Regions from separate parts of the Janthinobacterium goodfellowi genome, predicted to be linked through region 3. Evidence: predicted binding sites of a transcription regulator. Region 3 holds the regulator's gene; each other region holds the start of a gene.
The links. Region 3 encodes LexA, which represses DNA repair genes until DNA is damaged. Its sites were predicted from a motif close to ACTGTATNNNNATACAGT; they were not measured.
Positions count from the first base shown of each region.

Region 1 (7,576 bases), 140 kb from region 3:
ACGGCTCCGGCCGTGCCCACGACATCAAGGCCATCCGCATCTTCGACGAAGGCTACGGCATCATCGACGTCTACGTCGATTTCGCCGCCCCGCTCGAAGCGGGCGCCTACAAGGACAAGACCCTGGTCGGCCACATCCTGGCCCGCCTGCGCAGCCTCGGCTACGTAGGCCCCGACTTCGGCCACGGCGACCTGGGCCTGCAAGACAAGAAACTGATCGTCCTGGAAGCGCCCGAGGAATTTTCCGCCTTTGCAGTCAGCAAGGGCTGGAAGGATCTATCCGCCGAATTTGACGAAGACTGAGAACACCTGACCAAATCTACTGCGCGTCGCGCTTTGCGGCCGGCGATGCTCACCGTGCTTTAGCACGGCTGCGCTTCTCGGCCACAAATCACTGCCGCTCGCTACGATTTTGTCAGGTGTTGTAAAGTACCAATAGTATCCGCGCCGCGCCAGCTTCTGCTGACGCGGCGTTTTTCATGGGCGACCGCTTAGTTCAGCTTAGTTGATATAACGCGCGCTCCAGGCGGCGATCACGTTGGCGACATAGGCGGCATCATCGCGCCCCGTCAATAAGTGGTCTGCATCGTCGAGCGAGACGAAGCTTTTCGGGTGCTTCGCGGCCGTGAAAATATCCATGGCGTTCGACAGGCTCACCGTCGTGTCGTTCGGCGCGTGCATCACCAGCAGGGCGCGGCGCAGGCCGGCGATGTGCTCCTTCAAACTGTGGCTGCCCGCGTCGTCGACGAATTGCTGGCGGATGCGGAAGGGCCGCCCTTCCAGCTGCACCAGCGCTTCGCCTTCGGCGGCGATTCGCTCCAGATGCTCGCTGAACATGCGCGTCACGTAGGCGGGCGTGCTCGGCGCGGCCAGGGTGGCGATGGCGGTCGCTTCCGGCACGTGCGCGGCGGCGGCCAGCACGGCGGCGCCGCCCAGGCTATGGCCGATCAGCAATTGCGGCGCAGCATGTTTTGTCCGCAGGAAATCGGCGGCGGCGACCAGGTCGTCCACGTTCGACGAAAAATTGGTGGCGGCAAACTCGCCTTCGCTGGCGCCCAGTCCCGTGAAGTCGAAGCGCAGCACGGCGATGCCGTGTTCCGTCAAGCCTTGCGCGATGCGCCGCGCGGCCAGCACGTCCTTGCCGCAAGTAAAACAGTGGGCGAACAGCGCGTAGGCGCGGATGGCGCCGTCGGGCGCGTCGAGGCGCGCCGCCAGCACATGGCCGTGCGCGCCGGGAAAATCTTGCCGGGTGGATTTCATTGTCTCAGATCAAAGCTGCCGCGCAGGGCGGCCGATGGCGCATTGTAGCGCCGCCCGGCCGCCGCCTGTTTTAACCACGCTTGGGAATATCCACGCCCCTGGCAACGGCGGGCCTGGCAAGGAACGCGTCCAGCGCGCGCTGCACGTTCGGGAAATTGCTAAACCCGACGAGGTCGCCGGCGCCATAGAAGCCCACCAGGCAGCGCACCCACGGGAAGATGGCGATGTCGGCAATCGTGTACTGGCTGCCCATGATCCAGTCGCGGCCCTGCAGGCGCTGCTCGAGCACGCCCAGCAAACGCTTCGCTTCGCCCAGATAGCGTTCGAGCGGACGCTTGTCTTCGTACTCCTTGCCGGCGAATTTGTGGAAGAAGCCCACCTGGCCGAACATGGGACCGATACCGCCCATCTGGAACATCAGCCATTGGATGGTTTCGTAGCGCAGGCCCGCATCCTGGGGGATGAACTTGCCCGTCTTTTCCGCCAGGTACAGCAGGATGGCGCCCGACTCGAACAGAGCCAGCGGCTTGCCGTCGGGACCGTTCGGGTCGAGGATGGCGGGAATCTTGTTGTTGGGATTGAGGGACAGGAAGGCGGGCGACAGCTGGTCGTTCTGCTCGAAGCTGACCAGGTGCGGCTCGTACGCCAGGCCCAGCTCTTCCAGCAGGATCGAGACCTTGATGCCGTTCGGCGTGGGCAGCGAGTACAGCTGCAGGCGCTCGGGATGCCGGGCAGGCCATTTTTGGGTGATGGGAAAGTCGGAAAGCGGTGTCATGGATATCCTTCATTTCAATTAAAGACGCGACGCAAGAAAGCAAGTATAGCCAAGCATGGCCGTTTCAGCAGGACAGCCCTTTCAGCCAAACAAACCATGCAAAAACCAGCGCGGTGCGGCGTCCTCTCCGCTGCCGGCGATGCGTTCGCGATAGACCCAGTAGTGGGCGTGGTCGAGGCCTTCCGCAATAAAATAATCGCGCGCCTGCGACTGGCCCCACCAGCCTGCTTCGATGCGCTCGGCAACGGACACCATTTTCAAGGGCGAGCCATAGAAGGGCCGGTGCTCGCGCATCAACAGGGCGATGGGCTGGGCCAGCAGCCAGCCGGGACGGGGCATGCCGGGCAAGCCGGGCGGCAAGTCGGGTGGCGCGCTTTTCCCGCTGGCCCTGGCCGGCAGCGGCAGCCACTGGTTGGCCGCCTCGGGGCGGTAATCGGCGCGCGGCACTGCCTGCAAGACATTTTCCATGCCCAGGCGCGCCACCAGCAATTCCAGCAGACGCTGGCGCTCCTGCGGCGTGCCGCCCGGCTCGGGGAACAGGGTCTCGCTGGGCGGCGTCATCGGCTGCACCTGCAGCGCTTCCAGGGTCAGGCCGATCACGGGCGCCTCCAGCACCAGCTGCGCCAGGCGCTCCTTGAGCAGGCGCACCAGATGCTCGTCGCGCCAGACGGCTGTACCCAGCGCCAGGTCGATGACGGTGGGCGGGCGCGCCACCCTGCCCCGCTCGTGCGCCAGCAGCAGCTGTATGCGCTCGACGGCAAATTGCCGCGCGCACAGCCAGCCCGTCATTTGCTGCAGCAGACGGCGCGCGCCGAACAGCAGCGCGTCGGCGTGCTCCACGCGGTCGAACAGTTCCAGGCTGGCGCGGAACGTGGGCGGCGCCTCGATCCAGACGAACAGTTCCGTGCTGTGGCCATGCGCGTCGTCGAGCATGTCCAGCAAGGCCCCGCCGCAGCGGCGCTGCAAGCCGGGCCGGGGCAAGTGGCGCAGCTGCCCCAGGGTGCGGCAGCCGATGCCCTCGAACCAGTCGAGCCAGGGGCGCGCGGGCGGCAGCAAGGCGCACGGCAGGCGGTCGAGGCGGCGCACGAGGCTGGCCATGCTCAAGGTACGGCCCCGGCGCGTGGCGGCACGCGCCAGCAGCCAGGCACCGCGTGCCGTGGGGGCGCACGACAGCTGGGCCGTATAGCCCAGTGCGCGCAAGCTGGCCGCGATGTGCCGGCACAGGGCGCGCACGCCGCCGAACAGGCGCAGGCTGGCGCCCGCATCGACGAGCAGGGTCGCTTCCTCGCCCTGCGCCACCAGCGGCGAATATTGCAGCAGCGCCAGCGCCACCGCCTGCAGGGCCTGCGCTTCCAGCTCGGGCGAACGCTCGTGCAGGCGCGCCTGCGGCGCCAGCATCAGCGCGCCCGCGCGGCGCATGCCCGGCCGGATGCCGGCGGCCAATGCCAGCGGCGACACGGCCATCACTTGCTCCTGCTCCAGCACCACGCCGAGGCTGTCAGCCGACCAGCGCGGGCAAAACACTTCGAGCGGAAGCCGGGGCAGGCACAGGCCGATCCAGAGTCGCATGGCGTAGCAATAATGAAGGAGGTTGCAGGGGCAGGAACAGGGGCGCGTCACGCTGCGGTCCCCGGCGCTTGATGAAGCCGATCTCGATGCCGCCGGCGGCCGGGCGCACGGACAGGCGCAGCGGCGCGGGCGACGCATCCTGCGCGCCGTGCAGCGGGCGCAGCATGCAGAACAGGGTGTTGCCCGACTGCGCCGCCAGATGCAGCCGGCGCAGGCTGTCGGCGCGCACGTGCGATTGCCAGAACAGCAGGGCGCCGCACGTGCCGCTGCGCAAGATGTTCTCGGCCGCCCACAAGGCATCCTTGCTGCCGGCGCTTTTGAGCCACAGCAGCTGCGACGGCGCCAGCCCCTGCGCGGCAAGGGCCAGCGCCTGCGGCGGATGGGGCGGCTGCAGCAGCACGATGGGCAAGCCCGGCAGCTGCGCCAGCGCGGGCGCCAGCAGCCGCAATTCGCCGCTGCCCGGTTGCTGTACCAGCAGATCGATGAGGCTGCCGCTGGGCCAGCCGCCGCCGGGCAGCTGCGCGGACAGGGCGGCAAAGCCCGTGTCCAGGCAGCGCGCGGCGCCCTGGCCCAGCTGCGATGCGCGCCACAGGGACGGGTGCAAAGCTTCCGGCGACGCCATCAATTGGGAATGTTGCATAATTGAATATTAAGATGAGTACTGTATGCATATACAGTACTATCCGGACCCGCTTTTGGCAAGGCTTATCTGCGCAGCGCCTGCCCGCAGGCCGCTCCGCCATGTCCGAAAAACCCCGTTTCTGGCATCGATTGCTGTACCATAAGCACTCTCCTTACCGCTCGGCAATGCACCGGGCGGCTTCCTCCGTCCATAAGGAAACGCATTTGACCACCATCCAAATCATCAGCGCCATCGTCTTCGGCCTTGCGCTCATCCACACCTTCGCCGCCAAGTCGTTTGAAACATTATCGCGGCGCCACCCCCGCCATGCGGGCTTGCTGCACTTGCTGGGCGAAGTGGAAGTCGTGTTCGGCTTCTGGGCCTTCATCCTGATCATCATCATGGCCTTTGTCTCGGGCAGCGATGCGGCCATCGAGTATGCCGAGTCGCGCCATTACACGGAACCGCTGTTCGTCTTCGTCGTCATGGTCGTGGCCGCCTCGCGCCCCGTGCTCGACGCCGTGCAGCGCCTGCTGAAAGGCGTGGCGCGCGTGATGCCGCTGCGCACGGAACTGGCCCTCGTCTGGCTGGGCCTGGCGCTCGTGCCCCTGACGGGCTCCCTGATCACGGAACCGGCCGCCATGACCCTGGCCGCGCTGATGCTGGCGCCGCAAATCTTCCGTCCCGGCATCCCAGAATGGCTGAAATACGGCGCCTTGGGCGTGCTATTCGTCAACGTTTCCATCGGCGGCACCCTCACCTCGTATGCGGCGCCGCCCGTGCTGATGGTGGCCACCACGTGGAACTGGGACAGCGCCTTCATGGCCACCCATTTCGGCTGGAAAGCCGCCATCGCCGTGCTGGTCAACGCCACGGGCGTGAGCATCTTGCTGCGCAAATATCTGCACAGCAACACGTCCGACATCAAGCCGAAAGCCGGTGAAGTCGAAGCGCCGAAAGTGCCGCTGGCCGTCAGCCTCGTGCACATGATCGTGCTGGCCGGCGTCGTCACCCTGGCGCATCATCCCGTGCTGTTCATCGGCCTGTTCCTGTTCTTCCTCGGCTTCGTGCAGGCGTATGAGCGCTATCAAAGCCCGCTGATCCTGAAGGAAGGCTTGTTGGTCGGCTTCTTCCTCGGCGGCCTGGTGGTTCTGGGCGGCATGCAGCAATGGTGGCTGCAGCCCATCGTCTCGAGCCTGAAGCCGCTGGCCCTGTTCTTCGGCGCCCTGGGCTTGACGGCGATCACGGACAATGCGGCCCTCACTTACCTCGGTTCGCTGATCGTCGGCATGACGGACGAAGCGAAATACATGCTGATGGCGGGCGCCGTGGCCGGCGGCGGCCTGACCGTCATCGCCAATGCGCCGAACCCGGCCGGCGTGGCCCTGCTGCGCCGCGGCTTCAAGGATGAATCGATCGGCGCCGTCGGCCTGCTGGCCGGCGCCCTGCTGCCGACGGCCGTGGCGGGCCTGGCCTTCCTGGCTTTGTAGCCACCCCAGTGCGGCGGCCACCCGGCCGCCGCTTTAATTGCCTTCGTAGACGAGGAAATGCAGCCGGTCATAGAACAGGCTGTAGGCATAGTCGAACGTGCCCACGCTGCGAAAACCCTTGTGCAGATACACTTGCAGCGCTTCGCTCTTTTCCCACACCGTCAAGGTGATGCGCGCACAGCCCTTGCGGCTGGCCAGGTCGCGGATTTCATGGAACATTTGCCGGAACAGGCCCTGCCCCCGATATTTCTCGTCGATGGCCAGGCTGCTGACGAAACAGTCGTCGGCGCGCGCATGCGCCAGCACGAAGGCGTCATACGCATCGTCGAGCGCCTTCATGTCATCGCGGTAATATGACACGGCGCCGCAGGCCTGGAATTCGGCCATCGTCGCGGCCGTGAAAAAGCCGATGAAGCGCTCGTCCTCGTCATGCAGGCCGTGGATGTGCGCCAGATACGGATCGATGTTCTGCCGCCGCTGCAATTCGACGAACTGCAGATTGAGTTTATTTCCAAAAGAGCAGTATTCCAGATAACTGGTGGCAAACAGCAATTTGGCCATGCGGTTCTTCGTCTCGTCGCCCAGCAGTTCGCCCGCCACCAGCTTGAGCGGCGCATGCGACAGCAAGCCCGCCTGCGCCTCGTCACCGGGCGGGGCGGCATCGCCGGCGGCCGGCATGCGGCTGCCGTGGCGGCCGACGGTAGGGCGCCAGAAATTGCCGGCGGCAATATGCTGCGAACGGTGGGCCAGCAGGTAGCGGCAAAAGACGTCATTTACGCGGTCGAGCTGCGGATCGTCCGACAGCACCGAGTAATAGTGGAAGTGATCGATGTCCGCCCGCAGCTGGGCCGCATACGCCATGCGCGGCACTTCCTCGATGTCGAACACGTCGACGATGTCGGGCAGGCGCAACGGATCGTCGAGCCGCCAGTCGATCTCGTCCAGCCGCGCCACGCAGCGCGCATACGCGCGCCGCTCCTCGTCGCTCAGGGGGATGTGCATGCCGGTAATGATATCGTCCAGCAAGCGCATGCCGCGGATGCCGCCCGCCACCGCTTCGCGCACGCCGTCATACAGCACGCAATAGCGCTGGTAGAACTCGGCATGACTGAGCAGGGTCACGCCCAGGTTTTTCTTCCATTCGGCATAGAACTGGCCGAACAGCTGCGCCTCGAATTGCGGGCAGGAACGGGGAATCTGCGCATCGATGCCCGCATAGGCGAGGTTCACATTGCGCTGGATCACGCGCAGCGCGGCGTCATTCTTCTTGGCGATCAGCATGCCCGTTTCATCGAGAAACAGATTCATCCAGCTGACGTGCCGGCGCTCTTCGCTGTCATCGCCCCCGCGCTGGAAATAATCGGGCACTTCCGGCTTCATCAGGAAAATCGTCGCCGGATTGTGCGGGATCGTATCGACATCCATGTACATGCCGCCGTATTCGCACATGATGAGGATGCGGAAATAATCGGACAGGGTGGCGAAGTAGCGCTGCGTATGCAGGATATCGAGAATGTCGAAGCGCGCGGGCGCGAAGTCGAGCGCCAGCGCGCGCAGCGAGTTGATGTGCAGGGTCGTGCCGCCGATGGCATAGCGGCCTATCGTGTAGCGCCCGGCGCCGCCCGTGGGGCTGAAGCGCTCGTCATTGCGCAGCTGCTGCGCATCCCACACCCACAGGATGGAGACATACGGCGCGCCGCCGTTGTACCGCACTTCTTCCAGCGCCGCGCCCCACTGCCCGATCGCGTCAAATGCGATGGCGGGCAACGGTCCGCCCATCCAGATGCGGTGCAGGTAGCGCTCGTCGTCGCCGAGCGCGCGCGTGGGGATGCAGCTGAGCGAGGAACAGCTTGCCGCATTG
Region 1 covers NZ_JBNYXN010000001.1:496,226-503,801, reverse strand. The annotation lists gene ACQ4WQ_RS02325 (hypothetical protein) at 1-302, shown strand, start outside; gene ACQ4WQ_RS02320 (alpha/beta hydrolase family protein) at 501-1,259, opposite strand; gene ACQ4WQ_RS02315 (glutathione S-transferase N-terminal domain-containing protein) at 1,330-2,034, opposite strand; gene ACQ4WQ_RS02310 (Y-family DNA polymerase) at 2,116-3,603, opposite strand; gene imuA (translesion DNA synthesis-associated protein ImuA) at 3,533-4,243, opposite strand; gene ACQ4WQ_RS02300 (putative Na+/H+ antiporter) at 4,450-5,715, shown strand; gene ACQ4WQ_RS02295 (GNAT family N-acetyltransferase) at 5,749-7,576, opposite strand, start outside.
Region 1: the regulator LexA is predicted to act here: its motif matches at 4,264-4,281, upstream of imuA (translesion DNA synthesis-associated protein ImuA).

Region 2 (7,576 bases), on a different contig from region 3:
ACGCGCACCAGCAGCCAGTCCGACAGCACGCGGGTGCCGCCCGTGACGGCGGAAAAGTCGCCGCCAGATTCGCGGATGACGGGCGCCGATTCGCCCGTGATGGCGCTTTCGTCGACGGAGGCCACGCCGGCCGTCACTTCGCCGTCGGCGGGAATCACGTCGCCCGCCTCGACCAGCACCGTCATGCCCTTGCGCAGGTCGGTCGCCGGCGTGGGCAGCCAGGAGGTGCCGTATTTCGGCGTCTGCATTTTCTTCGCCATCACCGTCTGCTTGAGGGCGCGCAGCGAGGCCGCCTGGGCCTTGCTGCGGCCTTCGGCCAGCGCTTCGGCGAAGTTCGCGAACAGCACGGTAAACCACAGCCACACGGCGACGGCGACGATGAAGCCGAACGGCGCTTCACCCTGGCCGTTCAGGGCCTGGATGGCCAGCAGGGTCGTGATGATGCTGCCGACATAGACGACGAACATCACGGGGCTGCGCCACTGCGTGCGGGGGTCGAGTTTTTTGAACGCATCGACGATGGCGGGGCCAATCAGTGCGGAATCGAACAAAGTCAGGCTTGTGCGTGACATGGTAGCCTCTTATTTGATGAAAAGTTGCAGGTGTTCGACGATCGGGCCCAGGGCCAGCGCGGGAACGTAATTCAATACACCAACCAGCACGACGACGCCGATCAGCAGGCCGATGAACATGGGGCCGTGCGTGGGCATGGTGCCCGCGTTGGCCGACAGGCGCTGCTTGGCCGCCAGCGAACCGGCCACCGCCAGCACGGGCACGATCACGCCGAAGCGGCCGAACCACATGGCGATCGCCAGCATCACGTTGTAAAACGGCGTGTTGGCGGACAGGCCGGCAAACGCGCTGCCGTTGTTATTGGCCGCCGACGTGAAGGCGTACAGGATCTCGGAGAAACCGTGGGCGCCCGGATTGGCCACGCCGATCTTGCCCGGTTCGACCATCACGGCGATCGCCGTGCCCGTCAATACGAGGGCGGGCGTGATCAGGATGGCCAGCGACACCATCTTCATTTCATACGCCTGGATTTTCTTGCCCAGGTATTCAGGCGTGCGGCCTATCATCAGGCCGGCGATGAAGACGGCCAGGATGGCGAACATCAGCATGCCGTACAGGCCCGTGCCCACGCCGCCGAAGATCACTTCGCCGAACTGCATCAGCAGCAGCGGCACCATGCCGCCCAGGGGCATGTAGGAGTCGTGCATGGAATTGACGGCGCCGCACGATGCGGCCGTCGTCACCGCCGCGAACAGGGTCGAGGAGCTGATGCCGAAGCGCGTTTCCTTGCCTTCCATATTGCCGCCCGATTGCAGGCTGCTGGCCTGCTGGTCCACGCCCAGCGCCTGCAAGGCAGGATTGGCCTGCTGCTCGGCGCTCATCACGCCCGCCGTCAAGACGACAAAGATCAGGGTCATGGCGGCCAGCACGGCCCAGCCCTGGCGCATGTCGCCCACCATGCGGCCGAAGGTGAAGCACAGGCCGGCGGGAATGATGAAGATGGCCAGCATCTGCAGGAAGTTCGACAGCACGGTGGGGTTTTCGTACGGGTGCGAGGAATTGGCATTGAAGAAGCCGCCGCCATTCGTGCCCAGCAGCTTGATCGACTCCTGCGACGCGACGGGACCCATGGCGATCGTCTGCGTCGTCGCCACTTGCGCTTCCATCACGGGTTTGCCGGCGGCGTCCAGCACGGGCTGGCCGTCTGCCGTCACCTTCGGCGTTTCATACGCCACGTGGTCGAGCAGGGTCACTTCCTTGTAGGCGGAAAAATTCTGGATCATGCCTTCGCCCATGAAGACGACGGACAGGGCCAGGGACAGCGGCAGCAGGATGTACAGGGTCGAGCGCACCAGGTCGACCCAGAAATTGCCGATCGATTTTCCCGAGCGCGAGGCGAAGCCGCGCACCAGCGCGAAGATCACGGCGATGCCGGTGGCCGCCGAAAAGAAATTCTGGCACGCCATGCCCAGCATCTGCGTCAGATAGCTCATGGTCTGTTCGCCGCCGTAGCCCTGCCAGTTGGTATTGGCGACGAAGCTGACGGTGGTATTGAACGAGGAATCGGGGCTGACGGCGCCCAGGCCCTGGGGATTCAAGGGCAGGAAACCCTGCAGGCGCTGCAGGCCGTAGACGAAGACGGCGCCCACGGTATTGAAGACGATCAGGGCGATGGCATAGCTTTTCCAGCCCATGGCCTTGTCGGCGGGAAGGCCGGACCAGCGGTACAGCAGGTTTTCCAGCTTTTGCAGCCAGCCCAGGCCGCGCACGGGGCCATCGCCGGCCACCCTGGCCATGTACAGGCCCAGCGGATAGCCGGCGGCCAGCAGCACGGCCAGGAAGGCCACCAATAACAGTATCGATTGCGTCGTCATCACAGTTCCTCCGCCTTCAGCAGCGCCACCAGCAAATACACGAGCAGGCCGGCCGAGACGACGGCGCCCAGCACATAAAACGCGTTCATTTGACGCTCCCTAATTTGTCGCAGGCGACGGCAAAGCCGGCCGCCAGGACGAAAAACACGGCAATCAAGCCGAGATATACGAGATCCATTCCCACCCTCATTCAGGTTTGTTTTGATAGTGAGCAGATTAGCCAAAAGGGTCTAAAAAATTCGTAAAGACTGGGAAGGCAGCTGTAAACAAGATGTAAAAAAGGCGGCTTTACCGCATAAAATCCATCACAATTGGCGCAAAACCACGCGCGCGGCGCACCGTTGTTGCCCTGGAGTAGCGCTATTGCTCGCCGGACAAGATAGAATGCGCGAGCGTCCGCACAAGGACGCCAAGCCTGCCGCACTGCCCTCCCCCAGTGACGCTGGACGGGATATACTGTATATTCATACAGTTATCGCCGCCGCTGTCATTGCGCCCCGCAGTGCCCTGGCGTGGCGTTCCAACCACTGTCTTTACTTAGCTTGAACACGTATGGCCACTAAAAAACCAGCATCCGACTACAGCGAATCATCCATCCGTGTCCTGAAAGGACTGGAACCCGTCAAGCAGCGCCCGGGGATGTACACCCGCACTGAAAATCCGCTGCACATCATTCAGGAAGTGATCGACAATGCCTCCGACGAGGCGCTGGGCGGTCATTGCACGCATATCGCCGTGACGCAAAACACGGATGGCAGCATCACCGTCGAAGACAATGGCCGCGGCATTCCCGTCGGCCTGCACCCGGAAGAAGGCGTGCCGACGGTGGAAATCGTGTTTACACGGCTGCACGCGGGCGGAAAGTTCGACAAGGGTTCGGGCGGCGCCTACGCGTTCTCGGGCGGCTTGCACGGCGTCGGCGTATCCGTCACCAATGCGCTGTCGACGCGCCTGGAAATCACCGTCTGGCGCAAGGAAAGCGACGGCAACGGCTTGCACCACATGGTGTTTGCCAACGGCGACGTGATCGAGCCCCTGAGTTCCCGCCCCGCCCCGCGCGACGGCAAGAAGTCGGGCACGCGCGTCACCGCCTGGCCCGATGCAAAATACTTTGATTCGCCGAACATCTCGCAAACGGAGCTGCAACGCCTGCTGCGCTCGAAAGCCGTGCTGCTGCCGGGCGTGACCGTCACGCTGACCAACGCGAAGACGGGCGATACGCAGACCTGGCAGTACGCGGAAGGCTTGCGCGGCTACCTGACCGAAACGCTGGCGCAGGTATCGAATGGCGAAACCCTGATTCCCCTGTTCGAAGGCGCGCAATACGCTGGCCCGGACTCGGAAGGCTTTGCCGAAGGCGAAGGCGCGGCGTGGGTGGTGGCGTGGACGGAAGAAGGCGCCATCGTGCGCGAATCGTATGTCAACCTGATTCCCACCTCGAATGGCGGCACGCACGAATCGGGCTTGCGCGACGGCCTGTTCGGCGCCGTGAAAAACTTCGTCGAGATGCACTCGCTGCTGCCCAAAGGCGTGAAACTGCTGCCGGAAGACGTGTTCGCGCGCGCATCGTTCGTGCTGTCGGCCAAGGTGCTGGACCCGCAATTCCAGGGCCAGATCAAGGAACGCCTCAATTCGCGCGACGCCGTGCGCCTCGTGTCGACCTTCACCAAGCCGCCGCTGGAACTGTGGCTGAACCAGCACGTCGACTATGGCAAGAAGCTGGCCGAGCTCGTGATCAAGCAGGCGCAGTCGCGCCAGCGTTCGCTGCAAAAAGTGGAAAAGAAAAAATCCTCGGGCGTGGCCGTGTTGCCCGGCAAGCTGACCGACTGCGAATCGTCGGACATCGCGCGCAATGAACTGTTCCTCGTCGAGGGCGACTCGGCGGGCGGTTCGGCCAAGATGGGCCGCGACAAGGAATTCCAGGCGATCCTGCCCCTGCGCGGCAAGGTCCTGAACTCGTGGGAAACGGACCGCGACCGCCTGTTCGCCAATAACGAGATCCATGACATTGCAGTGGCCATCGGCGTCGATCCGCACAGCGTGGGCGACTCGCCCGACCTGTCGGGCCTGCGCTACGGCAAGATCTGCATCCTGTCCGATGCGGACGTGGACGGCTCGCACATCCAGGTACTGCTGCTGACCCTGTTCTTCAAGCACTTCCCGGTCCTGATCAACAAGGGCCACATCTGCATCGCCCGTCCGCCTTTGTACCGCGTGGACGCGCCGGCGCGCGGCAAGAAGCCGATGCAGAAAATCTATGCGCTCGACGACGGCGAGCTGCTCGCCATCGAGGACAAGCTGCGCAAGGAAGGCGTGAAACAGGGCGCCTGGTCGATCTCGCGCTTCAAGGGCCTGGGCGAGATGAACGCCGAGCAGCTGTGGGAAACGACGATGAATCCGGACACGCGCCGTTTGCTGCCCGTGACGCTCGGTGAAATCGACCACATGGCCTCGGCCTCGCGCTTCAATATGTTGATGGGCAAGGGCGAAGCGGCAGGACGCCGCGCCTGGATCGAGGAACACGGCAATGAGGCGGAGGCGGATATCTGATGATCATCGGTATCGACCTGGGCACCACCAACAGCCTGGTCGCCATCTGGCGCGACGGCAAGGCTTCCATCATCCCGAATGCGCTCGGTGAACACCTGACGCCGTCGTGCGTGAGCATCGATGACGACGGCACCGTGCTGGTGGGCCGCGCCGCGCGCGAACGGCTGCAGACGCACCCGCAGCTGACGGCGGCCGTCTTCAAGCGCTACATGGGCAGCGAAAAGAAGATCACCCTCGGCACGCAGCAATTCCGCCCGGAAGAACTGTCGTCGATGGTGCTGCGCGCGCTGAAGGAAGATGCCGAAGCCTTTTTGGGACACAAGGTCGAGGAAGCCATCATCACCGTGCCCGCGTATTTCAGCGATGCGCAGCGCAAGGCCACGCGCATCGCCGGCCAGCTGGCGGGCCTGCGCGTGGAGCGCCTGCTCAACGAGCCGACGGCCGCCGCGCTGGCCTATGGCATCCGCGACAAGGATCAGGAAAGCAAATTCCTCGTCTTCGACCTGGGCGGCGGCACGTTCGACGTGTCGATCCTGGAACTGTTCGAAGGCGTGATGGAAGTGCGCGCCTCGGCCGGCGACAATTTTTTGGGCGGCGAAGACTTCGTCACCGTGCTGGTCGACGCTTTCATGGAAGGCAGCGGCCTGCGTGACGCCGTCGGCAGCCGCCTGCTCGACCCGCGCCAGCAGCAGCTGCTGCGCGACGAAGCCGAGCGCGTCAAGCGATTGCTGTCGGACCAGCCGTCCGTGCGCATGGCCACGCGCTACCAGGACAGGGAATTCAGCTGGGAGATCGGCGAAGACAAGCTGGCGCAGCTGTGCGAGCCGCTGCTGGCCCGCCTGCGCCTGCCCGTGGAACGGGCGCTGCGCGACGCTACCATCCGCGCCGCGGAATTGAATGAAGTGGTGCTGGCCGGCGGCGCCACGCGCATGCCGCTGGTGCGTAAACTCGTCTCGCGCATGTTCGGCCGCTTCCCCGCCATCCACCTGGACCCGGACGAAGCCGTGGCGCTGGGCGCCGCCGTGCAGGCGGGCCTGAAGATGCGCGACGCGGCCCTCGACGAAGTGGTCATGACGGACGTGGCGCCGTATTCGCTGGGCATTTCGATTTCGCGCCAGGTCGGCGCGAACCAGTATGAGGGCGGCCATTACCTGCCCATCATCGAGCGCAACTCCGTGGTGCCCGTCTCGCGCACGGAAAACATCACCACCATCCACGACAACCAGAAGGAAATCAACGTGGCGATCTTCCAGGGCGAGTCGCGCCTGGTGGCCGACAACGTCTTCCTGGGCAAGATCAGCTTCCCGATCCCCGCGAAAAAGGCGGGCGAGATCGGCATCGACGTGCGCTTCACCTACGACGTCAGCGGCGTGCTGGAAGCGGAAGTGACGGTGCTGGCCACGCAGGAAAAGCACAAGATGATCATCAGCGACAACGCGGGCGTGATGACGCCGGAACAGATCGAGCAGCGCTTTGCGGAACTGGCCGACCTGAAGATCCACCCGCGCGAGCAGATGGAAAACCGCACCCTCGTCACGCGCGCCGACCGGCTGTACGAACAGTCGCTGGGCGACGTGCGCCAGTACCTGGCGGCGCACACGGCCAATTTCCAGGCCGCGCTGGAAACGCAGGATCCGGCCACCATCCGCAAGGCGCGCCAGGCGCTCGACGAGGTGTTGCGCCAGGTCGAGAGCGAGAGCTTCCTGTAAATGGACGGCGGCATGCACAACGGCCAGCGCAGCCTGTGGGAGATCCTGGGCACGGAGCCGACCGGCGACGAGCGTGCCCTCAAGCGCGCGTATGCGAAGCGCCTGAAGGTGACGCGTCCCGAAGACGATCCTGCCGCCTTCCAGGAGCTGCGCAACGCGTATGAATACGCGCTGCGCCATGCGCACCTGTGTGCTGGTGATCTGCCGGAAACGCAAGCGGCCGAAGCGGCAGTGGAGGAAGCGCCAGAAGCGCCGCCCATGGAGCCGGACGACCTGTGGGGCGTCATCGACGAACCCGCGCAGCAAGCGCACGCGGAACTGTGGGGCGTCATCGCCCAGGACCAGGCACCGCCGCCGGAACTATGGGGCGTGGTCGCCATCGATCCGGCGCAGGAAGCGGCCAATCTGTGGCAAGGCTGCCTGGCATGGATGCGGCATGCGGATGCGGGCGACGCGCTGGCCCGCATGCTGCAGGACGACGCCATGCTGAACCTCGATGTGCGCGAGGAATTCGACCTGTGCGCGCTGCGCTATTGCGCCAGCGCCGGCTATGACCTGGCGCTGCGCCAGGCCCTGTTCGAGCAGCTGGGCTGGGAGCACGACTTTTCCTACCTGGCGCGCAGCCATGCGGACCTGGTGCGCGCCGCCGTGCAGCGCTACCGGGCCGACCGCTCGTTCGCCCATTTCAGCGACAACCGCGACAGCTACCCCGGCCTGGACTGCATCATGTCGCAGCAGCCGCCAAGCGCCTACGCGCGCCAGCTGTTCGATGAAAAATTCACGCAGCAGCTGCGCGAGCTGCTGCACGCGATACGCTGGCAGCACGGCGAGATGCTGGCCTACAAGCTCGATACGGACCTGTTCGAGCAGTGGGAACACGCCGTCCATGGCAAACGCTACTTCAAGCAGACGACGCTCGCGTCGGGCGGC
Region 2 covers NZ_JBNYXN010000010.1:35,616-43,191, reverse strand. The annotation lists gene kdpB (potassium-transporting ATPase subunit KdpB) at 1-572, opposite strand, end outside; gene kdpA (potassium-transporting ATPase subunit KdpA) at 582-2,387, opposite strand; gene kdpF (K(+)-transporting ATPase subunit F) at 2,387-2,476, opposite strand; gene ACQ4WQ_RS27265 (DNA topoisomerase IV subunit B) at 2,940-4,937, shown strand; gene ACQ4WQ_RS27260 (molecular chaperone HscC) at 4,937-6,646, shown strand; gene ACQ4WQ_RS27255 (hypothetical protein) at 6,659-7,576, shown strand, end outside.
Region 2: the regulator LexA is predicted to act here: its motif matches at 2,843-2,860, upstream of ACQ4WQ_RS27265 (DNA topoisomerase IV subunit B).

Region 3 (7,576 bases):
CAACATCCAGATGATGCCGATGGTTTTTTGCGCATCGTTGCCGCCGTGGCCCAGGCTGTAGGCGGCCGCCGATGCCAGTTGCAGACGGCGGAACCACTTGTCGACCTTGCGTGGCGTCGAACGCACGAAGATCCACGACACGATCAGCATCATGATGGAGCCGAACACGAAGCCCAGCACGGGTGCGATGACGATGAAGGCCACGGTTTTCCACAGGCCGGCCGCGACCAGCGCGCCCGTGCCCGACTTGGCGACGGCGGCGCCCACCAGGCCGCCGATCAGGGCGTGCGAGGACGACGATGGAATGCCGTAGTACCAGGTAAACAAATTCCAGAAGATGGCGCCCATCAGCGCGCCGAAGATCACGTACTGGTCGATCACGGCCGGGTCGATGGTGCCCTTGCCCACCGTGGCGGCCACGGTCAGCTGGTGGAACACGAAGATGGCGACGAAGTTGAACGTGGCGGCCATGGCAACCGCGGTTTGCGGTTTCAAGACGCCCGTCGAGACCACCGTGGCAATCGCGTTGGCGGCATCGTGGAAGCCGTTCATGAAGTCAAACAGCAGCGCCAGGACGATCAACAGGCCTAGCACGTAGATGCTGATTTGTATGGTCATTATAGTTTCTTTTCTGATTCTGGTTCAGGACAGGCCCAACGCTTACGCGTTTTCGACGATGATGCCTTCGATAATATTGGACACATCTTCGCAACGGTCGGTCACGGTTTCCAGAATTTCGTAGATCGCTTTCAGCTTGATCAGGTTGCGCACGTCCGGCTCGTCGCGGAACAGCTTGGACATGGCGGCGCGCATCACGTGGTCGGCGTCCGATTCCAGGCGGTCGATCTCTTCGCAGATGGCGACGATCTTGCGCGAGTTGTCCATGTTGTGCAGCATGGCGACGGCGTCGCGCACTTTCTCGGTACAGGCCAGCACCAGTTCGGCCAGGCGCTTGGCTTCCGGCGTGACGGCCTTCAGGTCGTACAGCGAGACGGTTTGCGCCGCATCTTCCAGCAGGTCGAGGATGTCGTCCTGGCGCGTGATCAGCTGATGGATGTCATCGCGGTCGATCGGCGTGATGAAGGTCTTGTGCAGCATTTCCACGGTGGCGTAGGTGACTTTGTCCGCCTGTTTCTCGATGCTTTCAATCGCGTGCACGCGGTTTTCCAGGTCGTCGAAATTGGTCATCAGGCCGAGCATCTCTTTCGCGCCCTTGACGCACAGTTCCGCGTGCTGGTTAAACAATTCAAAAAACTTGCCCTCAGTGGGCATCAAGCGTCCAAACATGTCATTCTCCGTTAAGCATTGAGTCGTGTTATTTACTACAGAAAGCCGCCCCGTATGAGGGGGCGGCCAATGGAATTGCCAGTGCTGCTGAGTCTTAGTCGCCTTGGTAAAGCGCCAGGCCACCACTGTAATTGCCAAATTTGGTGTACTGCCCCATGAAGGTGAGGCGGATGCTGCCGATTGGGCCGTTACGCTGTTTACCGATGATGATTTCGGCCGTTCCCTTGTCCGGCGAGTCGGGGTTATACACCTCGTCGCGGTAAATGAACAGGATCACGTCGGCATCCTGCTCGATAGCGCCCGATTCGCGCAAGTCGGACATGACGGGACGTTTATTGGGACGTTGTTCCAGCGAGCGGTTCAGCTGGGACAGCGCGATCACGGGACAACCGAGTTCCTTCGCCAGGCCTTTCAAGCCCCGCGAAATCTCGGAAATCTCCGTGGCGCGGTTATCGCCCGGCGTATTGGCCGACATCAGTTGCAAGTAATCGACGATGATCAGGCCCAGCTTGCCGCACTGGCGCGACAGGCGGCGCGAGCGGGCGCGCAATTCGATCGAGTTGAGCGCCGGCGTTTCATCGATGTACAACTGCGCGTCGTTCATCTTCTGGATCGCATTCGTCAGGCGCGGCCAGTCTTCGTCGTTCAGGCGGCCCGTGCGCAGGCGGTGCTGGTCGAGCTGTCCGACGGAGCCGAGCATACGCATGGCCAGCTGGGCGCCGCCCATCTCCATCGAGAACACGGCCACGGGCAAGCCGCTGTCGATGGCCACGTTTTCGCCGATGTTGACGGAAAACGCCGTCTTGCCCATCGACGGACGGCCCGCCACGATCACCAGGTCGCCCGGCTGCAGACCGGAGGTCATGCGGTCGAGGTCGATGAAACCGGTGGGCACGCCCGTGATTTCACTCTGGTTGTCGCGGCTGTACAGCTCGTCAATGCGCTCGACCACCTGCGTCAGCAGGGGCTGGATGGCGGTCCAGCCCTGGGCGCCGCGCGCGCCTTCTTCGGCGATGGCGAAAATCTTCGACTCGGCCTCGTCAAGCATCTGCTTGACTTCCTTGCCTTGCGGGCTGAAGGCCGTGCCGGAGATATCGTCGGCGACGGTGATGAGTTTGCGCAGCACGCCGCGGTCGCGCACGATCTCGGCGTAGCGCCGGATGTTCGCGGCCGATGGCGTGTTTTGCGCCATGGCGTTCAGGTAAGCGAGTCCGCCCACATCATCGGCCTTGCCGAGCTGGGTCAGGGTTTCAAAAACAGTAATGACATCGGCTGGCTTGGAAGCGTTAACCATCTTGACGATTTGCTCGAAGATGATGCGATGGTCATAGCGATAGAAATCCTCCGCATGCATGAAGTCGGCGATGCGGTCATAGGCGGCATTGTCGCGCAGCAGACCACCGATAACGGATTGTTCTGCTTCGATCGAATGCGGCGGAATACGGAGGGAATCCAGTTGCGGATCAGAGGGGGCGTTCATGGCGCGAATTATACCCGCTTCGGCGTGCTGGCAAAAATAAAGGGCTGAAAATGAGCGAAAAAAAGGCCACAAAAAAGCCGGGCGAACCCGGCTTTTCATAGTGCGGCAGCGCTTGCGGGCCAGGCCCGCAGACGATTACGCGTTCGCGTCTGGAACGACAGCGATAACAACTTCCACGACCACGTCGGTGTGCAGAGCAACCGAAACGTTGTGCTCGCCAACGATCTTCAGCGGGCCGGTAGGCATGCGGATTTGTGCTTTTTCAACAGCAAAACCTTGCTTGGTCAGCGCTTCAGCGATGTCGAAGTTGGTGACGGAACCGAACAGACGGCCATCGACGCCAGCTTTTTGAGCGACTTGAACGGTCAGGCCGCTCAGTTTTTCGCCCTGGGCTTGCGATGCGGCCAGTTTGGCGGCAGCAGCTTTTTCCAGTTCGGCGCGCTTGACTTCGAATTCAGCCACAGCGGTTGCCGTAGCACGACGTGCCAGGCGTTGTGGGATCAGGAAGTTACGTGCGTAACCGTCTTTGACTTTGACGACTTCGCCGAGGTTACCGACGTTAACAACTTTTTCTAACAGAATGATTTGCATAGTTCTTCTCCAGGAATATCTGACCGATTAAGCGTGGTGCAGATCGGTGTATGGCAGCAGCGCGAGGAAGCGAGCGCGCTTGATTGCGGTGTCGACTTGGCGCTGGTAGTGCGCTTTGGTACCGGTCAGGCGTGCTGGCATGATCTTGCCGTTTTCCTGGACGAAGTCTTTCAGCGTGTCGACGTCTTTGTAGTCGACTTGCTCAACGTGAGCTGCCGTGAAGCGGCAGAACTTCTTACGTTTGAACAAAGGGTTTTGCTGTTTGCGTTTTTCTTTAAGCTTGAGCTTATTTTTGTCGAACTTTTTACCGAATGCCATGTCAGGCTCCTGTATCTAAAATGCGCTAGTCAGAATTGACTGCACTAAAATCAATGATGTGAAACACCAAACTCTTGCTGTTGCGGCTCTTCCTGGCCAGGAAACCCGTGAACTGATACACCCCGCCCAAGCTTGCCTGGCTGAACCTGCCTGAAATTTCGCCAGCGGCTAGCGCGGCAACATCAAACTCGGTCAAACGGGCAATCCCTGCTTCCATCTGCTGCGAACTGTGTTGCAATACTGCATTCACAATCGGCAGCCCTGCCGGGGTATAGCGCAATATTTCGCGCTCGGCAATGATGGCGGTGACTTGTAGCTGGTTCAGCGCACGATCCTGGTCAAGAATTAAGCTGCTGCTGCGGCTGGAGCGGCTGCTGGTGCTTCGGTGCGGTGGCTTTTGGCCGCGTCTTCGCGTTGTACCGATTTCATCATCGGCGAAGGAGCTGTTTCAGCTTTCTTCATTTTAACGGTCAGGTGACGCAACACGGCATCATTGAATTTGAATGCTGTTTCCAACTCGACCAGGGTCTCGTTGTCGCATTCGATGTTCAGGCAGATGTAGTGTGCTTTAGGCAGCTTTTGGATCGAGTAAGCCATTTGACGGCGGCCCCAATCTTCCACGCGGTGAACCGAACCGCCGCGGGTGGTTACGCTGGCTTTGTAGCGTTCGATCATCGCGGGCACTTGCTCGCTTTGGTCCGGATGGACGATAAAGACTATTTCATAATGACGCATGCAAACTCCTTCAGGTCGGATTGATAATCGCCCACCCCGGCGTCAAGACGGGTGTGGGAAGGTCAGCCGAAGATTATAACCGCCTTTTGCAAACGTTTCAATCATTCCTTCCACCAGCGCGCGAAAAGGCCGCGCGCCACCGCACTTTCCGCCCGTGGACAAGTATTTCTTGCGAAATTCGCCGAAAACACGGAAATCCCCTTGCATAGTGGACGATACTGTACAAAAATACAGACTGTTCATATAGACAGCATTTCAGTATGCACCCACCGCTCATGATCAAGCTGACAGCACGACAAGAACAAATCCTGAACCTGATCAAGGACGCGATTGAAAACACGGGCTTTCCTCCCACCCGTGCCGAAATCGCCAATGAACTGGGTTTCAAATCGGCCAATGCGGCCGAAGAGCATTTGCAGGCCCTGGCCCGCAAGGGCGCCATCGAGATTTCGCCCGGCACCTCGCGCGGCATCCGCCTGATCGGCGCGGCGGCCGAAGCGCCGCCATCGAAAGTGCCGGCGGCGCTGCTGATGTCGCTGCCCCTGATCGGCAGGGTGGCGGCCGGTTCGCCCATCCTGGCCCAGGAAAACCTGGAAGCGAGCTACAACGTGGACCCGGCCCTGTTTTCGGCCAAGCCCGACTTCCTGCTGAAGGTACGCGGCTGGTCCATGCGCGACGCCGGCATCATGGATGGCGATTTACTGGCCGTCAAGAAGGTCGACAGCGCCAAGAACGGCCAGATCGTCGTCGCCCGCATCGGCGACGAAGTCACCGTCAAGCGCTACAAGAAGACGGGCTCCGTCATCGAACTGCTGCCGGAAAACCCGGACTTCAAGGTCATCACCGTGTCGCCGGAAGATGAATTCGCCCTGGAAGGCCTGGCCGTGGGCTTGATGCGCAGCTGGCATTAAACGACTGCACACAAAAAGGGCCGCAACAGCATGACTGTTGCGGCCCTTTTCATTTGTCCGGCGACTTATACATCGAGTGCCTGGCGGAAATCCTCGAGCAGATCCACCTCATCCTCGATGCCGACGGAGACGCGGATCAGCGATTCGGCGATGCCCATGCTGGCGCGCCGCTCGGCACCCATCTCATAGAAGATCGTATGGGCGACTGGAATGACCAGGGTGCGCGTGTCGCCGAGGTTGCTCGCTGGAATGGCCAGATTCAAACGATTGAGGAAATCGAAGCAGTCGATGCCATCCTTCAATTCAAAGCTGAACAGCGAACCATAGCTGCGGAACAAGTCCGTCGCCAGCGCGTGCTGCGGGTGCGACGCCAAGCCCGGGTAATGCACGGCCGCCACGCGCGGGTCGGCGGCCAGCATGGTGGCCAGCGCCAGGGCGTTCGAACAGGTACGGTCCATGCGCAAGGCCATGGTTTCCGCGCCGACGGCGATATGGTGCGCCGCTTCCGGCCCCAGCGAGGCGCCGAAGTCGCGCAAGGCCTTGGCGCGGATTTGCGCGATGCCCCACTGCACGGGCGCCGCCTTCTTGTAATTCTCGAAAATATTCGGATAGCGCGTCCAGTCGAACACGCCCGTGTCCGTCAAGCTGCCGCCCAGCGCATTGCCGTGGCCGCCGATGGATTTCGTCAGCGCATTGACCACGAGGCCCGCGCTCACGGCTTTCGGGCGGAACAAATACGGCGTCGTCATGGTGTTGTCGACGATGTACAAGATGCCCTTCTCGCGGCACAACTCGCCGATCTTTGCCAGGTCGGCGATCTGCGTGCGCGGATTGGCGATGGTTTCCACGAACACGATGCGCGTGGCCGGCGTGATGGCGGCCGCCACGTTGGCCACCTCGGTGGCGTCGACGAAAGACACGCCGATGCCCTGGCCCGTCACCGTTTGCCACAGGCTGTTGGTGTTGCCAAACAAAAAGGCCGACGACACGACATGGTCGCCCGCGCGCAGCAAGGACTGCACCACGGCGCCGATGGCGCCCATGCCGGTGGCGAAGCACAGGGTCGCCACGCCATCTTCCATGTTGTTGACCTTGTCTTCCAGCGCGGACACGGTGGGGTTGCCCTGGCGGCCATAGCGGAAGCCCGGCTCCTTGCCCTGGAATACGGAAGCGAGCTGGCGCGCATCGCCATAGCCGAACGCGACGGAGGTGTGCACGGGCTTGTGCAGCGAGCCATGCTCGATGCCCTTGCGGCGGTCGTTATGCAGGATGGTGGTGGTAAAGCCGTAGTTTTTTTTATCGTTCATGATCGCGGAGCAAAAAAAGCCCGGCGCTAGCCGGGCAAGATGATTACGCTTCTGTCGTTGCCAGGTTCAGGTTCAGCTGGGAACGCGGCGTATCTTCGGGTGCTGCCGCCTTCGGATGGTGGCGCGCATATTCCAGGCGGTCCAGATATTCCTGCGACACGTCGCCCGTCACGTACACGCCGTCGAAGCACGAGGCCTCGAAGTTGGTCAGGGCCGGGTTGACGTCGGCGATCGCCTGCTTGAGCGCGCCGATATCCTGATAGACCAGGTAATCGGCCGTGATTTCGCGGCACACTTCTTCCGTCGTGCGGCCGTAGGCGATCAGCTCGTCGCGCGTCGGCATGTCGATGCCGTACACGTTCGGGAAGATCACCGGTGGCGCGGCCGAGGCGAAGATGACTTTCGTCGCGCCCGCTTCACGCGCCATCTGCACGATTTCACGGCTGGTGGTGCCGCGCACGATGGAATCGTCGACCAGCAAGACCACTTTATCCTTGAATTCGGAGGGAATCGCGTTGAGCTTCTGGCGCACGGATTTCTTGCGCGCCGCCTGGCCCGGCATGATAAAGGTGCGGCCAATGTAGCGGTTCTTGATGAAGCCTTCGCGATACTCGATGTTCAGCGCCATGGCCAGCTGGATGGCGGCCGGACGCGAGGAATCGGGAATCGGCATGACCACGTCGATATGCACGCCAGGCAGTTCGGCGCGGATCTTCTCGGCCAGGTATTCACCCATTTTCAGGCGCGTGGCGTACACGGAGGCGCCGTCGATGACGGAGTCGGGACGGGCCAGGTAGACGAATTCGAACACGCACGGGTTCAGGCTGGCGTTGTCGGCGCACTGGGCGCTGTGCAATTTCTTGTCGGCATCGATAAAGACGGCTTCGCCGGGACCGATGTCGCGCACGAAGCGGAAGCCCATGCCTTCCAGAGCCACGGATTCGGAA
Region 3 covers NZ_JBNYXN010000001.1:633,117-640,692, reverse strand. The annotation lists gene ACQ4WQ_RS02915 (inorganic phosphate transporter) at 1-621, opposite strand, end outside; gene ACQ4WQ_RS02910 (DUF47 domain-containing protein) at 661-1,287, opposite strand; gene ACQ4WQ_RS02905 (replicative DNA helicase) at 1,382-2,767, opposite strand; gene rplI (50S ribosomal protein L9) at 2,903-3,358, opposite strand; gene rpsR (30S ribosomal protein S18) at 3,386-3,676, opposite strand; gene priB (primosomal replication protein N) at 3,702-4,001, opposite strand; gene rpsF (30S ribosomal protein S6) at 4,022-4,411, opposite strand; gene lexA (transcriptional repressor LexA) at 4,687-5,322, shown strand; gene ACQ4WQ_RS02875 (cystathionine gamma-synthase family protein) at 5,388-6,629, opposite strand; gene purF (amidophosphoribosyltransferase) at 6,673-7,576, opposite strand, start outside.

Region 4 (7,576 bases), 220 kb from region 3:
CCGAGCCGACGATGCTGCCGGCGCCCAGTTCGCGCGTCTTTGCCGCATGGGCGACGAGCTGCGCAAAATTGAAGGTCATGTCTTCGCCCGCATTTGGTTTACCGAACGGCTTGTCGTTCAAGTCCACCAGCAGCGGCAGGTGCAGCTTGCTGTCCGCCCAGTCGGCCCCCAGCTCATCGGGCGTGACGGCAACGGGCGAAAACGCGCTGGCCGCCTTCGACTGGAAGAAACCGAAACCCTTGGCCAGTTCGCCCGGGATCAGGTTGCGCAAGGATACATCGTTGACCAGCATCACCAGGCGGATCGCTTTCGCCGCGTCGTCCTCGCTGGCGCCCATGGCCACGTCGCCCGTGACGACGGCCACTTCCGCTTCCAGGTCGATGCCCCACTCTTCCGACAGGGCGAAGATGGGGTCGCGCGGGCCGATAAAACTGTCCGAGCCGCCCTGGTACATCAGCGGGTCCGTGTAGAACGAGGCCGGCACTTCCGCGTTGCGCGCCTTGCGCACCAGTTCCACGTGGTTGATGTAGGCGGAACCGTCGGCCCACTGATAGGCGCGCGGCAGCGGCGAGTGGCACAGATTGGCGTCAAACGGCTGCGCATCCGGCGCCTGGCCCGCGTTCAGGGCCGCGTAGGCCTGTTCCAGTTTCGGCGCCACGGCGTCCCAGTTGTCGAGCGCCGCCTGCAGGGTGGGGGCGATGGCGGCCACGCGCTGGTATTGGCGCAGGTCGCGGCTGACGAGGATCAGGGCGCCGTCGCGGCTGCCGTTTTTCAGGGTTGCGAGTTTCATGGAGTGTGTTCCTTGTTAGGCGTAGTGTTCAGATGGATGTCGTGTGCGGCGCTCAGGCGTCGGCCGGCGCATGCATCCAGGCGGCGTGCTTCGGTGCGCGGCGCGTCTGCGACCATTCTTCCAGCATTTCCCATTTGACGGCGTCCAGTTTGGCCATCATCTCGGGCGTGCCCACGTTGGCCGCCAGTTCCAGGCGGTGGCCGTTGGGGTCGAAGAAATAGATCGACTGGAAGATGGCGTGATTGACGGGACCCAGCACCTCGATGCCGCCGGCCACCAGGCGCTCCTTGGCGGCCAGCAGTTCCTCCATGCTGCCCACTTCCAGCGCCAGGTGCTGCACCCAGGCCGGGGTATTGCGGTCGCGGTCCATCGGCGGCTGCGTCGGCAGTTCAAAAAAGGCCAGCACATTGCCCTGGCCCGCGTCGAGGAAGACGTGCATGTACGGGTCCGGCGCCTTGGTCGACGGCACCAGGTCCTCGGCGATGGCGAGGACGAAATTCATGTTCAAATGCTTGACGTACCACTCGACGGTCTGCTTCGCGTCGATGCAGCGGTAGGCGACGTGGTGGATTTGCTTGATCTTCATGTGCTTGTCTCCAATGGATGGCGCCGTGGGCGCGATGGCTGGCCTGTTTTTCAGCTTTTCACCATTAGAATCGACTTACAGCTATCATACAAACAATTTTTAACCATCGATTTATCGGATTATCTTATGAGTCCCAGCCTGCGACAGATGCGCGCCTTCGTGGCGCTGGCCAAGACCGGCAGTTTTACCCTGGCCGCCGAATACCTGCACGTGACGCAATCGGCCTTGAGCGGCTTGATCAAGGAACTGGAAAGTGTGCTGGGCGTGCGCGTGGTCGAACGCAGCACGCGCAAGACGCAGCTGTCGGAAATCGGCCGCGAACTGTATCCGCTGTTTGAAAAGATGATCGAGGACCTCGACGGCGCCATGGCCGGCATCGCCCAGCGCAAGGCCCTGAAGACGGGCCTGGTGCGCATCGCCGCGCCGCAGATGATGGCGTGCACCCTGCTGCCGGAAGTGATCGCCGCCTACCGCCAGGCGCACCCGGACGTGCAGCTGCGCCTCGTCGATTGCCCCGTGGAAAACGTGTCGGCGCGCGTCTTCAGCGGCGAAGTCGATTTCGGCATCGGCCCCGAGCGCGACCCGACGGCGGAAATCGCCGCGCAAGTGCTGTTCGAAATGCCCTTCGTGCTGGTCTTCCCCGAGCAGCATCCGCTGCAGCAGAAAGAGCGCGTCACCTGGGCCGACGTGGGCGACTACCCGTTCATCTCGCTGCAGGGCCAGTTCACGGAACGCCTGCTGCGCGACATGCACGGCGCGTTTCGCGAGCTGTCGCTCAACCCCTACAATGAAGTGACGTTCATGACGACGGCGCTGGCCATGGTCAGTGCCAACCTGGGCATCACGGTCTGCCTGCCGTACGCGGAACCGATGGTCAAACTGTACCAACTGCAGATGCGCGCCCTGCACGAGCCGGAACTGACGCGGCGCTTTTTCGTCTACACGAAGACGGGGCGTTCGCTGTCGCCGGCCGCCGAAAGCTTCATGGCCTTCCTGTTCCGCTTTGTAGAGACGCACGAGTGGAATGTGGGTGCGGGCGGCCCCGCCGCCCGCGAGGCGCTGCCGGCCGGCGGCCCGGCCGGCGCCCCTTTATAATGGTGCATCGCCCCTTCTCCGCTTGCACCATGACCCAGCCTGACCAGAACGCCCTGTCGCCCACCGACGCCGCCACCATCGCCATCAACCAGCGCATGAACAAATTCGACGGCCATGAGCAGGTCTGGCTGTTCGGCTACGGCTCGCTGATCTACAAGGCGGACTTCCCCTATATCGAACGGCGCCCAGCCAGCATCGAAGGCTGGACGCGGCGCTTCTGGCAAGGTTCGCACGACCACCGGGGCACGCCGATGGCGCCGGGCCGGGTCGCCACCATCGTGCCGCAGGCGGGCGCCGTGTGCGACGGCATGGCGTATCTGATCACGCCCGAAGTCTTCGCCCACCTCGACCACCGCGAAAAAAACGGCTACCTGCGCTTGGCCACCGACATCACTTTCGAGGATGGCAGCAAGGTCGAAGGCCTGGTGTACATCGCCAACGAGGAAAACGCCGCCTTCCTCGGCGCCGCGCCGGAACTCGATATCGCGCGCCAGATCGCCCGATCAAACGGCCCCAGCGGCCCGAACAGCGAATACCTGCTGCACCTGGCCAGCGCCCTGCGCGAACTGGGCAAGAGCGATCCGCATGTCTTTGCCATTGAGCAACATCTGGCGCAGATGCAGGAACAGGATAATGCCGCACGATAGCGCCGCAGCACACCCCTGCGGCATCAGCGCTGACGCTGGTTTAACTTAAAACAAATCCAGCTGCCCCGCATTGCCTTTTTTTACTTTTGCGCCCAACGGCGGCACCACCAGTGGCCGGCGGAACTGCGTGCAATCGAGCTGCTTGAAGCGCCCTCCCTTGCCGTGCAGCCCCAGCCGGTGCACGGCCTTTTCAAAGCGCTGGCGGATGAGGTCAGCCCACACGCCTTCGCCCCGCATGCGCGCGCCGAACGCGCTGTCGTAATCCTTGCCGCCACGCATTTCGCGCACCCGGTTCATCACGCGCTGTGCCCGTTCCGGATAGTGCGCTTCCAGCCATTGCTGGAACAAGGGACTCACTTCCCACGGCAGGCGCAGCACCACGTAATGGGCGTGGATGGCGCCCGCGTCGCGCACGGCTTCGAGCAGCTGCTCGATTTCCGGCTCCGTCACGAAAGGAATGATGGGTGCGATGCTCACGCCCACGGGGATGCCCGCCTCCGTCAGGGTGCGGATGGTGCGCAGGCGCCGCGCCGGTGCGGCCGCGCGCGGTTCCAGCGTGCGCGCGATGGCCGGGTCCAGCGTCGTGACAGTGACGGCCACGGCGGCCAGGCGCCTGGCCGCCATGGGTGCCAGGATGTCGATATCGCGCTCGATCAGCGACGATTTCGTGATCAGCGCCACGGGGTGATCGCACTCGTGCAGCACTTCCAGCACGCGCCGCGTCAGCTGTCGTTCCCGTTCGCACGGCTGATACGCATCCGTGTTGACACCGAGGGCGATCGGTTCGGGCACGTACGACGGCCTGGCCAGTTCGCGCCGCAACAGTTCGGGGGCGTTCACCTTGGCGTAGATGCGGCTTTCGAAGTCCAGGCCCGGCGACAGTCCCAAATAGCTGTGCGTAGGGCGGGCAAAGCAATAAATACAGCCATGTTCGCAACCCCGGTAGGGGTTCAGCGACACATTGAACGGCAAATCGGGCGAAGCGTTGCGCGTGAGGATGGTGCGCGCCTGCTCGTCGCTGACCTGCGTCTTCCAGGTCGGCGCCGCCTCCACATCCGCCTCGTCCAGGCCACCCACGCTCCAGCCATCATCGAAACCGGCGCGCGCATGCGCCTCGTAGCGCCCTTGCAGGTTCGAGACGGCCCCACGGCCCTTGTGCGCTTTCAGCGATTGCGGCGGCAGCATGGCTTGCCCGGCGAAGCTGTCATCGTGCTCTGGAATGATTGCTTTCATGAACGGCCCCATCAACTGTATATACGTACAGTATACTATGCCGCTGTGCGGCCAAGATCAAGGGCTACCGTACTGCCGTTTCAAGCTTTTTCGCCGTGCGGCATGACATAACTCAACTGCTGCGCGACAAAGCCGTCAAATGCCGTGATCAGGGGAACGAAGCGGGACGCGTCCTGCTCCAACTGCATCAGGGCATAGCACGTCGCTTCGAGGGTCGATAACTGGTCTGGCGCATGCGCCTTGCGGATCAGGTAATGGGAGGCAGGCGTATCGCGCAGCGGCAGGCGCGGCAGCTGTTGCAATGCAGGATTCAGGTACAGCATCTTGCGGCTCTTGCGCCAGGTGGCGTCCAGCACCACCAGCCGCAATTGGCTCGCCAACCGGGCCGGATCGAGCAGGATGGCGGGGTCGAGCGCTGGCGGCGGCGCGATGCCCAGCGAACGGTCGCCGGGCGTATCCGGGTACAGCAGCACATTGTGCTTGCCGGCCAGCAGTTCGGCGAGCGCGTCCGGGGCAAACTGTTCGCCCGTCAGCAAGCGGCTGTTGGGCAAGCTCAGGTGCAGCAGGCGGGCACTGCCCTTGGCGTTGTGGACTTCCAGCGGATGCTGGAGGATCAGCACTTCCACGGCGTGGGCAACGGGAACGATCCAGCGGCAGATGCAGCTGGCTGCGGCGCGCAGGCAGACCGGGCAGCGTGCGCGTTTGGCGGGTTCAGCCTGGAAGGAGGATGCGGCGCCAGGGCTGGAGGTAGCGCTGGGAATATGGCTGGGAATAGGGCTGGTGGTACGGCGGGTGGTCATGGCGGAGCGCGTTCGCGGCTGTCTTCAAGCCGCGATTGTAGCGCCCACGCCATGCCACGGGAAATCTGCGCTTAAAACTCTTCCCAGTCGTCGGTCCCGGATGCCACCGGGGCCTTCGGCGTGCGTGCGCGCATAGCTTCCGCTGGAGCCGCCTTGCCCGGCGTGGGCGCGGCCATGGCTGGTGCCGGCGCGCGCCGCATGGCGGGCCGCATGGCAGGTCGCGTGGCGGCATTGATTGGCGCAGAGGCCGCCGCAGACGGAGCCGCACTGGCAGAAACATATTGCTGCGTTGCATCGAGCTTGAACAGGCCCACCACGTCGGCCAGCTTGGCCGCCTGTTCCTGCATGGATTCGGCAGCCGCGGCCGCCTCTTCCACCAGGGCCGCGTTTTGCTGCGTCACCTGGTCCATCTGGCCGATGGCCTGATTGACTTGTTCGATGCCGGTGCGCTGCTCATCGCTGGCGTCGGTGATCTGGTTCATGATCTGCGTCACATGGCTGATGCTTTGCACAATTTCGTCCATGGTGCGGCCAGCCTTGTCCACCAGTTGCGAACCGGCCTCGACCTTTTGCACGGAATCGTCGATCAAGCCCTTGATTTCCTTGGCTGCCGCGCTCGAGCGCTGCGCCAGGTTGCGCACCTCGGAGGCCACGACGGCAAAGCCACGGCCCTGCTCGCCGGCCCGGGCCGCTTCCACGGCAGCGTTCAGGGCCAGGATATTCGTCTGGAAGGCGATGGCGTCGATGACGCTGATGATGTCGACGATCTTGCGCGAGGAATCGTTGATCGAGCCCATGGTGCTGACCACTTCCGATACCACCACGCCACCCTTGCTGGCGATCTGCGAGGCGTCGATGGCCAGCTGATTGGCGCTGCGCGCATTGTCGGCATTGAGTTTCACGGTGGAAGTGAGCTCTTCCATGGAGGACGCCGTCTCCTCCAGCGAACTGGCCTGCTCTTCCGTGCGCGAGGACAAATCCAGGTTGCCGGCCGCAATTTCGCTCGACGCCGTGCTGATGGACTCGGTACCGGCGCGCACTTGGCCGACAATACTGACCAGTTTATCGTTCATCTCTTTCAGCGCGTGCATCAATTGCCCCGTCTCATCGCGGCTTTCCACCACGATATGGCTGGTCAGGTCACCAGCGGAAACGGCTTGCGCCACCTCGACGGCGCGCGTGATGGGACGCGTGATCGAGCGCGTGATCCAGTAGGCGCAGGCAATACCCAGCAAGATGGCAACTACGCCCAGCGAGATCAGCAGCAAGCGGCCGTTTTCGTAGCGCGAACGGATTTGCGCGGCCGTTTCATCGAGCAATCTGGCTTCCAGCACTTCCAGCTTCTTCAGCGCTGCCAGGTAGACGTCGCGCTTGGCGGCCATGTCGCCTTCGTACAGGCGCTTGCCCAGTTCCAGGTCGCCCGCATTCTTGGCCTTGAACACATTCTTGCGCACTTCCGTGTAGGCCTTGCGCGTGCTCAGCACCTCCTGGTACAGCGATTGCTCTTCGGCGTTCAGCTCGCTCTTGCCGATCGCATCCTGGATTTCCGTGGCGCGCGACGACGAGACCGCCATTTCCTTTTCAAACTGCTTCTGGTGTTCGGGATCGCTGACTTTCCAGGCGGCCGCCGTGCGCGCCGCGTTCACCTCGATGACCTTGGTCCATTCACCGATCAGGCGCTCGTTGCGCACCTTGACGTTGACGAGCGCATCTGTTTCCTTGCTGGCGCTTTGCATCTGCACGATGCCCACCACGGTCAGGGTCGTCAACAGGAGCAGGACGGCGGCAAAACCGCCACCGAGACGTACGCCGATTTTGAGGTTTTTCATTGCGTGATTCCTATCTGAAGAAAACAATGCACAGACGCCACGAAACCGACTTACTGCTACAAATCACTATAGCAGGCATCTGCCGTGCGGCAATCACGGGCGGTGGCGCAACGGTATGCGCGTCACCAGAACGGCAGCACGCCGCAGCGCACTACTTTGGAGCAGATTGTGAGTGAATCAGGATGCTATTGCAAGAAATAACATGCAGAAAAGCAACAACCAGAAGGCGCTATGCCGCCACGAACGGGCGGCAGGCAAGCAAGGTCAGTTTTGCTTCACATAGATCAATTTTGATGTATCGAAACCCAGCCCGCGGGCTTTCTCGATCAGGCGCTGCTGCAAGGCGGGGTCCATGGTAGGCGTGCGCGACAGCAACCAGAAGTAGGACTTGTCGGGGCCGCTGATCATGGAATAGCTGTAATCTTGCTGGTCCAAATCAAACACGATGTAGGAACCATAGAAGGGGCCGAAAAACGACACTTTCAGGTAGCCCACGTCTTTCTTGTCGACAAAATACGCCTTGCCTTCCGCGTCCTTCCACTTCGCGTCCGCATCCTTGTAGCCACGGTTGAGCACTTTCAGGCCGCCATCCTGAC
Region 4 covers NZ_JBNYXN010000001.1:857,437-865,012, reverse strand. The annotation lists gene ACQ4WQ_RS03875 (fumarylacetoacetate hydrolase family protein) at 1-790, opposite strand, end outside; gene ACQ4WQ_RS03870 (VOC family protein) at 843-1,376, opposite strand; gene ACQ4WQ_RS03865 (LysR family transcriptional regulator) at 1,503-2,471, shown strand; gene ACQ4WQ_RS03860 (gamma-glutamylcyclotransferase) at 2,501-3,118, shown strand; gene ACQ4WQ_RS03855 (PA0069 family radical SAM protein) at 3,164-4,303, opposite strand; gene ACQ4WQ_RS03850 (tRNA-uridine aminocarboxypropyltransferase) at 4,432-5,151, opposite strand; gene ACQ4WQ_RS03845 (methyl-accepting chemotaxis protein) at 5,223-6,980, opposite strand; gene ACQ4WQ_RS03840 (lipocalin family protein) at 7,245-7,576, opposite strand, start outside.
Region 4: the regulator LexA is predicted to act here: its motif matches at 4,366-4,383, upstream of ACQ4WQ_RS03855 (PA0069 family radical SAM protein).